Regions from separate parts of the Thioalkalivibrio sp. ALE20 genome, predicted to be linked through region 2. Evidence: riboswitches for the same ligand, from Rfam matches in the RefSeq annotation. Region 2 holds a riboswitch; the other holds the start of a gene.
What was found. A riboswitch is a leader RNA that binds a small molecule or an ion and turns the genes downstream of it on or off. The one in region 2 is predicted to bind cobalamin.
Positions count from the first base shown of each region.

Region 1: another riboswitch for cobalamin. It lies ahead of F790_RS0112800 (TonB-dependent siderophore receptor); the one in region 2 lies ahead of F790_RS0106600 (TonB-dependent receptor domain-containing protein).

Region 1 covers NZ_KB906483.1:27,554-34,298, forward strand. Annotated here, with positions in the region: gene F790_RS0112785 (hypothetical protein) at 21-254, opposite strand; gene F790_RS0112790 (MFS transporter) at 355-1,593, opposite strand; gene F790_RS0112795 (rhodanese-like domain-containing protein) at 1,699-2,070, shown strand; gene F790_RS0112800 (TonB-dependent siderophore receptor) at 2,166-4,304, opposite strand; cobalamin riboswitch at 4,442-4,696, opposite strand; gene F790_RS0112805 (hypothetical protein) at 5,197-5,688, shown strand; gene F790_RS0112810 (heme-binding protein) at 5,824-6,327, shown strand; gene F790_RS0112815 (DUF3634 family protein) at 6,370-6,708, opposite strand; gene F790_RS0112820 (universal stress protein) at 6,708-6,745, opposite strand, start outside.
Region 2 covers NZ_KB906473.1:221,648-228,392, forward strand. Annotated here, with positions in the region: gene F790_RS0106595 (hypothetical protein) at 1-1,194, shown strand, start outside; cobalamin riboswitch at 1,249-1,501, shown strand; gene F790_RS0106600 (TonB-dependent receptor domain-containing protein) at 1,654-3,513, shown strand; gene F790_RS0106605 (cob(I)yrinic acid a,c-diamide adenosyltransferase) at 3,518-4,084, shown strand; gene F790_RS0106610 (cobaltochelatase subunit CobN) at 4,275-6,745, shown strand, end outside.

The DNA.
Region 1 (6,745 bases), on a different contig from region 2:
CCTTAAAGGCTTGCCGCCGACTACAGGCCGATCAGCTGGGCGTGCACGCCGCTGGCGGTGACCGTGTCGAGCAGGCGATGGCTGTTGATCCGCTCCGGGTCGTATTCGACCACGACCAGGTGCGGCTTCTCCTCGTGGCTGGATGCCGCCATCACGCCGCTCATCCCGCGCAGCTCGTCCTGGATGCGTTCGCGGGCCTCGGCGTTGATGGTCTCGTCGATGTGAATGGTTACATCGGCCATGTTGTTGCTCATGATGGCCTCCCGGGTTCGCCCCTCTGGCAAGTTCTTCCTTCGAAGATAGACGTTCGCACCGGATGCTGGGGTTCGGTCGCGCGGCCGGGGCCTTCGGGGGTCAGGCATCCGCCTCCGCGCGGTGGCGGCGGTACAGGCGCAGGGCCGCGAGCCCGACCAGCAGCGAGGCGGCTCCGCCGATGATGAATACGTGCGCGGGACTGACCCCGGCCGGGCCGGTGAGCCCCCAGAACAGCACCGGTGCCAGCAGCATCGCCCCGAACGACAGGAAGTTGCTCGCGGCGATGAAACGCCCGCGCCGTTCCTCCGGGCTGTGGCCCTGCAGGTAGGCGGTGATCGGCACGATGAAGAACCCGGAGGCAACGCCGAGCAGGGCCATCAGCACCAGGGTGGCCGGGTAGCTGTCGACGGTGAAATACAGCAACGCGCTGATCAGGGCGGCCGCGATCATGCCGGCCGGGGCATGGTGCATGGCGATGCCGCCGCGCGACAGATAGCCGGCGAGGATGCTGCCGGTGCCAATGCCCAGGGCCAGGGTCGTCAGGATGATGCCGGTGGCCAGCTCGCCCAGGCCCAGGTGCAGCTCGGCGAACAGCGGGACGTTGAGCTGGTACAACGTGCCCAGGGCCCAGAACCACGCGATGCCGAGGACCACCAGGAACAGCACCCGCTGCGGCCGGATCTCGGCGATCGACTGCACGACGGTGGCGAACGGGTTCAGCCGGAACGGCGCCGGGTTGTTGATCGCACGGGTGGGGGTGACGAAGAAGCTGGTGACCAGGCCGGTGAGCGACAGCGCCACGATCACCGCCGCCGGGATCCACAGCGCCTCGCCGGCGAACTCCATCACGAAGCCGGCCAGCGCGGTGCCGAGGATGATCGCCAGGAAGGTCCACAGCTGGATATGCCCGTTCGCGCGCGACAGCTGCGCGTAGCGCACGATCTCCGGCAGGATGCCGAACTTCACCGGGCTGAAGAACGTGCTCTGCAGACCCATCAGGAACACCGTCACCAGCAGACCGGGGAAGTAATCGATGATCAGCATGGCCGCGGCGGTCAGCAGCACCACGACCTCGGCCGCGCGGGTGGCGACGATCACCGCCTTCTTGCTGTAGCGGTCGGCGATGTAGCCGGCCCACGGCGAGAACAGCACGAACGGCAGCAGGAACACGAACCCGACCAGGCTGTAATAGAACGTGCCTTCGCCCTCGGCAACGAACTCGCGCAGGGCGATGAAGATGACGACCAGGCGGAAGAAGTTGTCGTTGAGGGCGTTGATGAAGACCGTCGCCATGTGGGCGACGAAGCCCGGCCGGCGGACGTCGGAAGTGTCGGTCATGTTGGCACCACCGGAGGTATCGCGCACGAGTACCGCTCAGGTTGCGGTCTCCGGCGGCCTGCCGGCAAGCTCGAATTACCTCTCCACCATACCCGAGGAATCGTCATGAGCCGTTTCGAAGAACGCATCACCCGTCTGGAACAGACCCTGCCGCACGTGGAGCCGGCGGAGCTGGCGCGCTGGCGGGAGTCCGGTGAACCGCTGCTGCTGGTGGACGTGCGCCAGCCGGAGGAGGTGGAGGCCGGGTCCATCGAGGGGGCCGTGAACATCCCCCGGCCCAGGCTGGAGGCCAGCATCGAGTCCCATCTGGAGGATCCGGCGCAGCCCGTGGTGGTGTTCTGTGGCGGGCGCGGGCGCTCCCATCTGGTGGCCGAGAGCCTGCGCGCGATGGACATCGACGCCCGCGTGCTGCGCGGCGGATCGGCAGCCTGGCAGGAATACTGCGCGGAGTCCGGTTCCAGTCCGCACCCGGGGTAGTCCTCCGTATGAGCAATGTGGTGACAGAAACGACATGAAAACCGGGGGAAGAACTGCCCATCAAGGCAGCCCTCCCGGTCCCCGGACCAGATGTTCTAGAAGTCGTACCGGACCCCGGCGTGGAGGAAGCGGCCGGGATCCGCTGCCAGCGAACTTTCATTGTCGGCATCGAACAGGTTGTCGATCCCGCCGCGCAGGGTGACGTCCTCCCAGGCCGCCGGCGCGTACTCCACGTTCAGACTGGTCAGGGTGAACGAGCGATCCCATTCGTCCCCGGCCACGCGTACCTCATCCACGTAGCGGCTGCGCAGCTGCAGGCGCAATTCTTCCGTGGGCGTCCACAGCGCGCTCGCCACCATGGTGAGTTCCGGCGTGTCGGTCAGGGTCTCGCCGCTGTCCCGATCGATCGCATCCATCCAGGTGCCCCCCAGGCGCAGCTCCACCTGCGAGTTGAAGTCCGCGCCCAGGCGGGTCTCCACGCCGCGGGCGCGGGCGTTGCTCACGTTGCGGAACGTGCGGTAGTCGCCATCGCCCTGAGTCTGCGCGATCCGGTCATCGAACTCGGTATAGAACAGGCCCACGTCGTAATGCCCCGTGGTGGTGTCGCTCAGGCGCAGGTCGCCGGCGATGCCGAGCTCGGCATTGCGGCTGGTCTCGGGGTCGAGTTCATGGCGCGTCTTGCCGACAGCCGGATCGACGACATGGGCGCCCAGCACCCGCTGTCCGCGCGGGTTCAGGGTGTCCACGTGGAACGAACGCAGTTCTGGCAGCTTGAAGCCCTCGGCATACTGCACGCGCAGCCGGGCCTCGGGGGCCAGGCGATAGACCGCGCCGGCCTGCAGCGAGGTGTTGTCGACCTCGGTGGAGGTCTCGTCGTGGCGGGCGCCGTAGACCAGATCCAGGCGCTCGCTGATCGCCCATTCGTGCTGCAGGAACACCCCGCCGACCCACTGGTCGTCTTCCGGCTCGTGCGCCGGTTCGCGGTCGCGGTAGGTCTGATGCTTGTGTTCGAAGCCGGTCAGTACCGTGTGGCGGGCGTCGGGCCGCCAGGTGGCGGCGAAGTCGTGGACGCGGTCGGTGAAGGTGACCTCGCGCGGGCCGAATTCGCTGTCCCCGGTGGCATCGAAGCCGAAGTCCGCGGCCTCGAGGAAGGTGTTGGAGCGGTCCATCTCGAACTTGCTTTCGTAGGCCTGGTAATTCAGCTCCAGGGTGTCGGTCACGAACCATTCGGCGGCCACGGCCAGATCGCGCCGCTCGCTGTCCTCGCTGCGCTGTGCCGGGAACTGCAGGGCGCGCACCGGATCGCCATTGTTGTTCGTGTAGCCGGTGGCCACCGGCGGACGCTCGTGCAGGAAGCGCCGCTCGCGCTCTTCGCGCAGCAGGCCGGCCTCCAGCTCCACGTTGAAGTCGTCGGTGAACCAGTGGCTGACGCCGGCGCGCAGGTTGTAGACCCGCGCGCTCTCGCGGCGGTCCTCGTCGAAGGCGTAGCGGTCCTGGATCGCGTGGTCATCATCCAGCGCGCCGGACTCCGACGGCCGGACCTGCTCGCTCTGCTCGGCGATGCGCACGTCGGCAATGGCGCCTTCGGAATACGCTTCGCGGTCCAGCACATCCGCCAGCAGCCGGAACCGGGTGTCGCGGGTGCCGCCGCCCAGAAACAGTGAACCGTTGATGCGCTCCCCGCCATCGGCGCTGGCGGGCATGCCGCCCTGCAGCTCCACGCTGCCTTCGAAACCCGCATCCGGCCGGCGGGTGATCACGTTGATCACGCCGGCCACCGCATCCGAGCCGTACACCACGCTCCCGGGGCCCTTCACGATCTCGATGCGCTCCACGTGGCTGACCGGGATGCGGTTGAGCTCGAAGCCGCGGCCGGACGTGCCGCTGACCCGACGGCCATCCAGCATGTAGATGATGTCCGCGCGGCCGCCGCCGCGGATCGAGAACCGGTTGCCGTCGGCACCGGTAAAGAGGCTGGACTCGGCCTGCAGGGCCTCGTCCAGCATGGTCGCCCCGCTGCGACGGATGTTCTTGCCGGTGATCACTTCGGTGGAGGCGGGCGTGTTCTCCACCAGGCGCTCGGTGCGGGTCGCCGCCGTTACGCTGATCTCGGGCAGCACCTGTGCGGAATCGTCGGGGTCTTCTTCGCCGGTGGCCGGCGGTGCCGCCAGCAACAAGGGCACGGCCGCGGCACCGCCTAGCAGGGCCGCGGGAAACATCTTCTTCGGGAACATTGCGAACTCTCTTTGCGCACCGCCCGTGCGCCGTGGTCGTGGGTGTCGACCGCGGGGGTGCGGGCGTGCGCCATCGTCGGCGCGTCGTGAACCGATGCGCAGCGATGCCGATTCGCCCGGTGATACCGCTCCCCGCGGTTCTCCGTTGTCCTCCGGGCCGGTCTCCGGGCTTGCGGGCTGGAGCCGTTGGCTCCGGGGCAGACCACCTTCCCGCGAAGTACGCCCTGAACGGACGCGTTCTTCGCAGTGGTTCGCGAGGGTCTGCCGTGACCCGCCTACCGTTGCGGGGGCAGCGCCGGACTTGTGCGCAGGTCGAGGCCGGGCACGCACCGGACTTCCCGTTTCACTCGTCGTCGGGATGGCGACGAAGCACCCGGGGGAGACGGAATATTAGTGATGGCTAATGTGTGGTGTCAAACCAACAGTGTCCGGGTGACCCACGGTCGTGGCCGCGGTCAGTGCCTGGCATGTGGTTTGCAAAGGGATCCATTCGGGTGGATTAAAAAAGGGCCGCCGGGTCGGTGCGGGGGGGCACCGAGAGCCGACGGCAAAATCCAGAAGAGATGGAGGAGAGAAGGGGCCAGGGGGCCCCTGCATGGCGAACCGACGCTGAGCTGCCGTCGACTCGACAATGGGAATTATACACGGCCGCAAATTGGAATCAATCCATATTCGAAAATTTTTTGGAGATAATTTTCCCCTTTTGACAGTGACTTGCGAGCGTTCGGGTGTCACAGGTGGCATTTTCATTTATTAGTGACTGCCAATATTCGCAGTTTGAGTGGTCAGCTGATCGGCGGTATCGGCATGTGGCCGCGTCATGGCGGGAAATACGAGTTGGCAGGGAGATTGCTTCTTCCGGGCAGGATCATCAGCAAGAGGCCGACAGACCATGACGATGCACCTGAGAATGATCGATTGCGGCGGTCACCTGGACGCCGAAGCCCGCAAGCAGCACGAGCGTGAGCAGGTGGTCTTTCAGCGCCTGCTGGAGTCCCACGACGCAATCCGGAGGGAGCTGGAGTTCATCGAGGGTGGTACCCGGACGGTGACGACGGCAACGGATCCGGAACTCGCCGCGCTGCTGCGGGTGCACGTGCCGGAACTGCATCGGCGGCTGCGCGAGAGCGCACACTTGCGTGACCGTGATCCGCTGTATCGCACCCTTTTCGAGCAGCGCGGGCGCATCGAAGTGCACGTGGAAGAGCGCCCGGACGGCGTGGTGGTGGACGAGGTCAGCGAGGACCCGGGTCTGGCGCACAAGCTGCGCGAGCACGCCACGCAGGTGAACACCTTCGTGCTGGCGGCGCGCGAGCTCGCTCGCCAGTACCCGCCGGTGATGGCCGATGATGCGGTGTCCGAGCGGGTCGGCCGGGTGGCCTGATGGCGGTCGGCCGCGCCGGTTGCGGAAACCGTTGAGCCGGACCGGAACGTGGCGGGCGTCCCGAAACGGAGCTTGCCAAATCCCCGTACGGGGCCTACAAGAATGGGTGGAGTCCACACAACCCTGGAGGTTGATATGTCCCCATCCATGCGTTCAGCACTGTTGGCCGGCGGCCTGATGACTCTGGCCGCCGCGCCCGTTCATGCCGATTCGGCCACGTTCAACACCCCCAGCCTGACACCCGAAATCGCGACCAAGGCCGTCGAGGCCGCGGTGGATGCCTGTCGTGATCGCAACGCACAGGTAACCGCAGCGGTGGTCGACCGCTTCGGGACCACTCAGGCTCTCAAGCGGGATCGGTTCGCCGGTCCGCACACCGTCGGCACTGCACAGAGCAAGGCCTGGACGGCGGTCAGCTTCCGTACCGATACGCTGGAGCTGCGCGATGATGCCTTCCCGGGCGAGGTCAGCTACGGCATCCAGCACCTGCCCAACGTCACCATCCTCGGCGGCGGCGCTCAGGTCACCTCCGACGGGCGCATCGTCGCGGGCATCGGGGTGTCGGGCAGTCCCAGCGGCGAGGTCGACCACCAGTGCGCCATGGATGCGATCGACGCCATCCAGGACGATCTGCTCTGACGGTGCATTATCCGGCCCTGCCCGTACCGGGGAGGGCCGGTTTCAGCGGCGCTTCTTGCGCCCGCGCCGGCGGCGGCCGACCTTGACCCGCTCCGCCGCCGCCTGCAGATGCGCACGGGCCTCTTCCGGCACCCGGTGCGAACAGCGCACGCGAACGCCGTCGCGGCCACGCACCGCGGTGATCCTGCCGCCCTGCAGCCCGTGGCGGCTGACCACCTCGCGCACCGCGTGCAGGAAATTGCGCGGCGGATCCCCGCGGGTGGTGTGCACGCTGCCGTCTTCTTCGATCACCACGCTGAACAGGATGCTCACCTGCCATACCAGCAGAATGGCGGCGATGATCAGAAAGCCGATCATCAGCACAAAGGCGATGAACATCATCAGCGCAGCACGAAGACCGAAACCGGGAGGCGCCGGG
Region 2 (6,745 bases):
GCGCCGACGCGCGAGGATGGCGTGCGCCGCATCGACCAGTTTCTCGAACGCCTGTTCTCCGCAGCGGATGCGGATGACCTTACGCGCTGCACCCTGGATGATGTCCAGGCGATTGTCGTGCTCGCCTTCGAGCTGGTCAACGGCCGCCAGATCAAGCGCCTGAGTTTCGAATGGTCGGGGCCCTGGCAGCTGGGCCGGGCGCTGGACCGGCTGGAATACCAGAGCAATCGCTTCCGCGTGGCCCAGGCCGGGGTGATCAGCCGTCTCCGCTCGCTGGGGATGCTGCTGGCGCAAAGCGAGACCAGTGGCATCACCCAGCAGCATCTGCGCGAACCCCTGCCGGTCATGGGACAGCAGGTGCTGGCCGGCCTGCGGACCATGCTGGAGGCGGAGCCGGACGTGAAGAGCCCCGACGGCCGTATCCTGGGTGCCGCGATGTCGCAGGTGGAAGAACTGCGTGAAGCTCGGGACCGCCTGATGCAGGCGCAGAGCCGTTACGCCAATGCGGTGGAACGCTGGGAAAACCTGCGCCGGCGCGAACGGGACCGCAAGGGTGCTCAGCGCTGGCAGAAGCGTTCGGCCCGGCGGATCCGGGTGTCGGAGGAGCTGATCGAACTGGACGATGATCAGAAGATCCGGCTGGCCGACGGTCTGTGCGAATATCTCGAGGAGCTGCAGATCCGGCGCGAGGGCGATTTCATCTTCTTCGGCAAGAAGCCGCTGGACGGCGATACCGCCAAGCGCATCGGCATCCAGCTGGCGCTGCTGCTCGACCCGCTGGTGGAGCTGAGCAACCCCGGTATCCAGCGGGCGATCTATGCGAGTCCCGCAGCCTATCTCGGCGGGCTGTACGTGGGCATGAGCGCCGACGCCAAGGCCGGGCTGGGCTCCGCCATGGTGCGCATGGTCCGTCAGGACCTCGGGCGCGCGGCGGAGCGGCTCGCGCTGCGCCTGACCCGGGTCTACCACCTGCCGCTGACCGACGGCATGCGCGGCTTTCTCGAGACCCATTACCGGGCCAACCCCGAGCGCCTGGCGATGCTGGCGCAGAACACCGGGGACGAGTCCCACCCGGTGGCCCTGCGTGCCGAGCGCTCGCCGGAATTCGACGCGATGGTCCAGGACAAGGAATGGGGCCGCCTGCTGCGTCGTGGCGCCCGCTATCGCCAGGCCGAGGAGGTGCGGCAGACCTGAACGCCGTGCGGTCGGCCGGAGAACGCGGGTGGAAAATCAGGGGGCCCTCATGTACCCTGCGCCCCGTTCCTCGGTGCCCTGGCGGTTTCGCCGCCGGGTTAAACGGGAAGTCCGGTGAGCGCTCACGCGCGAGTCCGGCGCTGCCCCCGCAACGGTGATCGAGCGCGGATCCATTCCGGAGTCCTTCGGCAGTGGATCCTCGAGGCTGGCGGCCGAATGCCACTGTGTCATGGACACGGGAAGGCGCCGCCCGCCGGGAATCTCCCGCTCGTCAGCCCGGAGACCGGCCGGGGAATGGTCGTGCGGCACGCGGAGGGCGTGCGAGACGGATGACCGTTCCCGCCACGGGTCCCCGTACCCGTTTCCCGCCGGGAATGCGTTCCTCGTCTTCATCCCTCGCGCCGGCGCGATCCCCGTGAACCAGCGGCGTGCGGGCGGCTCGCCGGGAGATCCGAAGACATGAAACGCAGTATCCTTTCCGCAGCCATCGTTGCAGCCGTGTCCCCGGCCGTGGCCGACGAAGCGCCGGGTACCGGCCCCGATTCCGCGACCCTGGAACCCGTTCAGGTCACTGCGACCCGTCTCAGCCAGACCGTGGACGAGGCCCTGGCCTCGGTGACCGTTATCGACCGCGAAGAGATCGAACGCCTGCAACCGCGCCAGTTCACCGATCTGGTGGAGGGGCGCGCCGGGGTCTCCGTCTCCAGCGCCGGCCCGTTCGGCAAGCAGTCCAGCGTGCGCCTGCGTGGCACCGAATCCGATCACCACCTGATGCTGATCGACGGCGTGCGCATGGGCTCGGCCACCACCGGCGGTGCCAGCTGGCAGTTCCTGCCGCCCGAGGAGATCGACCGCGTGGAGATCGTGCGCGGGCCGCGCACCTCCATCTACGGCTCCGATGCCATCGGCGGGGTGACCCAGGTCTTCAGCCGCGCGGGCCGCGAAGGTCCGCCGCGGGTCAATGCCTTCCTCGGCGCCGGCAGCTTCAGCACCTGGGAGGCCGGGCTCGGCGTGGCCGGCGGCACCGGGCGCACCGATTACAGCCTGTCCGTGAGCATGTATGACACCGAAGGCATCAATGTCCAGGATGACATGGGTGATGACGATCCCGACGGCTATGACAACACCTCGCTGGCCGGCAAGGTTGCTCACCGCCTCGACAACGGGATCGAACTCTTCGGCAATCTCCTCTATTCCGAAGGTAACACTGAAGTCGACGCTTTCAGTACGGATGAGACGGATTTTGTTCACGGGGCAGTGCAGGCCGGAGTCCGTTTCCCGGTCCTGGAGCAATGGGATACGGAGCTTGCCTATGCTCAAAGCCGTGACGAAAACGAAAATTTCGAAAACGGGGTTGCCGACTCCCGTTTCGACACCCGGCGGGATCAGCTGACCTGGCGTAACGATGTCCGCCTGGGTGAACGCACCGACCTGATCGCCGGGGTGGATGCCTACGAAGATCGGGTCGACAGTAACGAAGATTTTGATGAGGATTCGCGCTACAACGTAGGCGTCTATTCAGTCGTGCGCACCGAGCTCGGCAACCATGATCTGGAAGGCTCGCTGCGCTACGACGACAACGAGCAGTTCGGTGACAAGACCACCGGTCAGGTCGCCTGGGGCATGCAGGCTACCGACGCTCTGCGGCTGCGCGCCAGCTATGGCACCGCCTTCAAGGCGCCGACCTTCAATGACCTTTACTGGCCCGATGAGGGGTGGTTCCGAGGTAATCCGGACCTTGCCCCGGAAGAATCGGGAACATTTGAACTGGGCGGGAGGTATTCAGCCAGTCTTGCCTATGTGGATGTGGCGGTGTTCGAAACCAGGGTCGATGACCTTATTGTGAACCGCTGCGTGGCGAATTGTGATGATGGCAATCCGTTTAGTGATGTCTATGAGCCAGGCAATGTCGAAAACGCGCGGATTCAAGGAATGGAAATCGAAGGTGGGCATGACCTTGGCCCGTGGAATTCGCGGGTCTCGCTGACCCTGCTGGACGCCGAGGACCGGGACACGGGGAATGAGCTGGCGCGCCGGGCGCCGGTCTCGGCCCGCTTCGATCTGGATCGTCAAATTGGCGATTTCTCCGTGGGCGGTACGATCCTCGCCCGTAGCCGGACTTACGACGATGCCAGCAACGAAGAACGGCTTTCGGGCTACGGCACCATGAACCTGCGTGCGGCGTATGCCCTCGACCCCGAATGGACGGTCGAAGGCTCCCTGACCAACGTCTTCGACCGGGATTACGAGACCCAGGGTGGTTTCAATACCCCGGGCCGCGCCGCGTTCGTGAAACTGCGTTATCAGCAGCAGAGGTAAGGTCATGGGCAATCGACTGTCGAAGATCGCGACCCGCACGGGTGACGAGGGGCGTACCGGCCTGGGTGACGGTTCGCGCGTGGACAAGGACTCGCATCGCGTCGAAGCCTTTGGTGACGTGGACGAGCTGAACAGCGTCATCGGGCGGGTGCTGGTGCACGAGCTGCCCGAGGACGTACGGCGTTCGCTGTCGCTGATCCAGCATGAGCTGTTCGACCTGGGCGCGGAGCTGGCGGTGCCGGGGCATCAGGCGCTGCCGGAGGCGTCGGTGGAGCGCCTCGATGTCGAGCTCGACGGCTTCAATGACGAGCTGCCGCCGCTGGAGGAGTTCATCCTCCCGGGCGGTGGCCCGGCCACCGCGGATTGCCATATTGCCCGCACCGTCTGCCGCCGCGCCGAGCGGCGGCTGGTCGCGGTCAATCACCACGAGGCCCTGCGGCCCAGCTCGCTGGCTTACCTCAACCGCCTGTCGGATCTGCTGTTCGTGCTGTGCCGGGTGCTGGCGCGCCACGAGAACGGTTCCGAGGTCCTGTGGCAGCCCGCCGCTCGGCGCGAGGCCTCCGGCGGCTGATTCTGCCCGCGGCGTCGTGATGACGGATCCGCGACGGCCCCGATCGACAGTAATGCCGCGACGCTGACGCGACCCGCGGCCGCTCCCCTTTTATCCACGCTCCGTCGGGACGCCTCGAGTGTCCCGGCGGCAGTGTGTGCACGTATCCGGGTGTTGAATGATGAGTACATGGAAAAAACGCTACCCCCTGTTGCTGGCGCTACTGCTGCCGGGGGTTCCGGCGGCGGACACGGACGCGTCCCCGCATATCCTCGGCATCGTCTCGGATCGCTCCGCCGCCGAGGTCACGGCCGGGGCGCATCGTTTCCTCGAGGCCTTCCCCGAATCCGACGTGCGCCTGCGTACGCCGGAGCAGCTGGCCGACAAGGATGACTCCGAGGTCACCGCGTTGTGGGAGGACGCGGACGCCGTGCTGGTGGCGGCGGTGCTGGGCGACGAGGTCGGCCGGCTGACGCGGCTGCTGCGCGAGCGCGGTCCGGATGCCGAAGTGCCGCTGCTGGCGATCAACAGCGACCGGCAGCTGACGGCGCTGACCCGGTTGCGGGGCGAGCGCGTGCTGGCCGGCCTGGAAGCCGACGAGCGGACCGAGCTGGCGACCAATCCGGATGCCGACGAGGATCCGCGCGAACACCTGCGGGAACAGCGGCAGGCGTTTCCCGAACAGGCCGGCTGGCTCACCGGCCGGGCGTATTACCAGGGGCGTACGCCGGAGAGCATGGAGGGCCTGATGCGCTGGCTGGCCGCCGAGGCCGGCCACGACATCGACGTGCCGCAGCCGGATCCGCGCGAGACCATCCGTTTCTACCACGACGGCCGCGCGGTGGATGACGCCGCCGCAATGGATCTGGATGAACGCCCGGCGGTCGCCCTGCTGGACCTGGACACCGGCGACCGGCCGGGGGACCGTGCACTGCTGGATGCCGCCTGCGACGCGCTGGAATCGCGCGATCTGCAGTGCTTCGGCGTGCTGGCGCGCTGGGGCGGCGCCAGCCGGCAGGCGGTGGAGGACCTGGCGCAGTCGGCGGCACCCGCCGATCTCGCCGGCATCGTCTCCCTGCAGGACTTCGTGATCGGGGGCGGCGGTAATCGCGAGGCGGTTGCCGGGGCGCTGGGCGAGCTGGACGTGCCGGTGGTCAAGGGCCTGCGCCTGGCCTCGCGGAGCGAGGATGAATGGCGGGTCGCGCATGACGGCATCCCCTGGGACAGCATCCACTACCAGGTCGCCATGCCCGAACTGCAGGGCGTGAGCCAGCCCACGGTGCTGGCCGCCGCCGGCGAGCCCGAGATCGACGACCGCACCGGCGTGCGCCTGATGCTCTCCGAGCCGATCCGGGAACGGGTCGACGCGGTGGCCGAACGCATGGCCCGCTGGCAGCGCCTGCGCGAGCGCTCCAATGCCGACAAGCGCGTGGCCATCGTCTACTACAACCATCCGCCGGGGCGCCACAACATCGGCGCCGACAAGCTGGATGTCCCCGAGTCGCTGCTGGAGACCCTGGATCTGCTGCGCGACGCGGGCTACGACACCGGGGATCACCCGGAAGATGCCGAGGCCCTGCTGGACGATATCCAGGATCGCGGCGTCAACCTGCCCGAACATGCCGACGCGGCCGCCGACATCGCCGGCCGCGTGGCCAGCCTGGATGCGGAGACTTATCGTTCCTGGTTCGAGACCCTGCCGGAGACCGTACAGGCCGAACTGGTGCACGGTCCGGTGGGCTATCTGCACGAGCGGCTGCTCAAGGCCCGCGAACTGGGCGCGACCGACGCCGCCGAGCGCGCGCTGGAGAACGGCATCGGCGATCTGCGCCACATGGTGCAGAACTACTCGCATGACGCGCAGCAGCGTGCGCAGTCACTGATCGACCAGCTGGAGCGCGAGTGGGAGGCGCTGCTGGACGGCGGCGGCGACCTGGCGCAGGCGGAATCCCTGCGCGACGCCCTCACGCGCACCGGCATCCCGGGCCTGAGCGGCTGGGGCGAACCCCCGGGCGAGGCCATGACCCACGACGGGGCGATGCATTTCCCCGGGATCGAATACGGCAACGTGTTCATCGGCCCACAGCCGCCGCGGGGCTGGGAAGTCAGCGAGCGCCTGCTGCACGCCAACACCACGTTCCCGCCCACCCATCAGTACGTGGGCTTCTACCACTGGCTGCGCGACCATTTCGAGGCGGATGCGCTGGTCTACATGGGGCGCCACTCCACCCGCGAATTCCTGCCGCGGCGCCGCGCCGGGCTGGCCCCGGACGACTATCCGGAACTCCTCGGCGGCCCGTTGCCGGTGCTGTATCCCTACATCGTCGATGGCGTGGGCGAGGGCATCCAGGCCAAGCGTCGCGCCCAGGGCGTGATCATCAGCCATCTGACGCCGGCGCTGGCGACCACCGAGCTCTACGACGACCTGCTGGAACTGCGCCAGCTGGTCGAAAGCTACGAGGCGAGCACCGATCCGAATTCGCCGACTCAGGCCCGGGCCGCGGAGACGCTGCTGGCCCGCATCGAGGAGCTTGGTCTGAGCGAGACCATCGAGGAGGCGATGGATGCCCACGACCACAGCCATGATCACGATCATGCGCATGATGGTGGTGACGACCACGGCCATGACCATGACCACGGCCATGACCATGATCACGGGCATGACCACGACCACGGGCATGA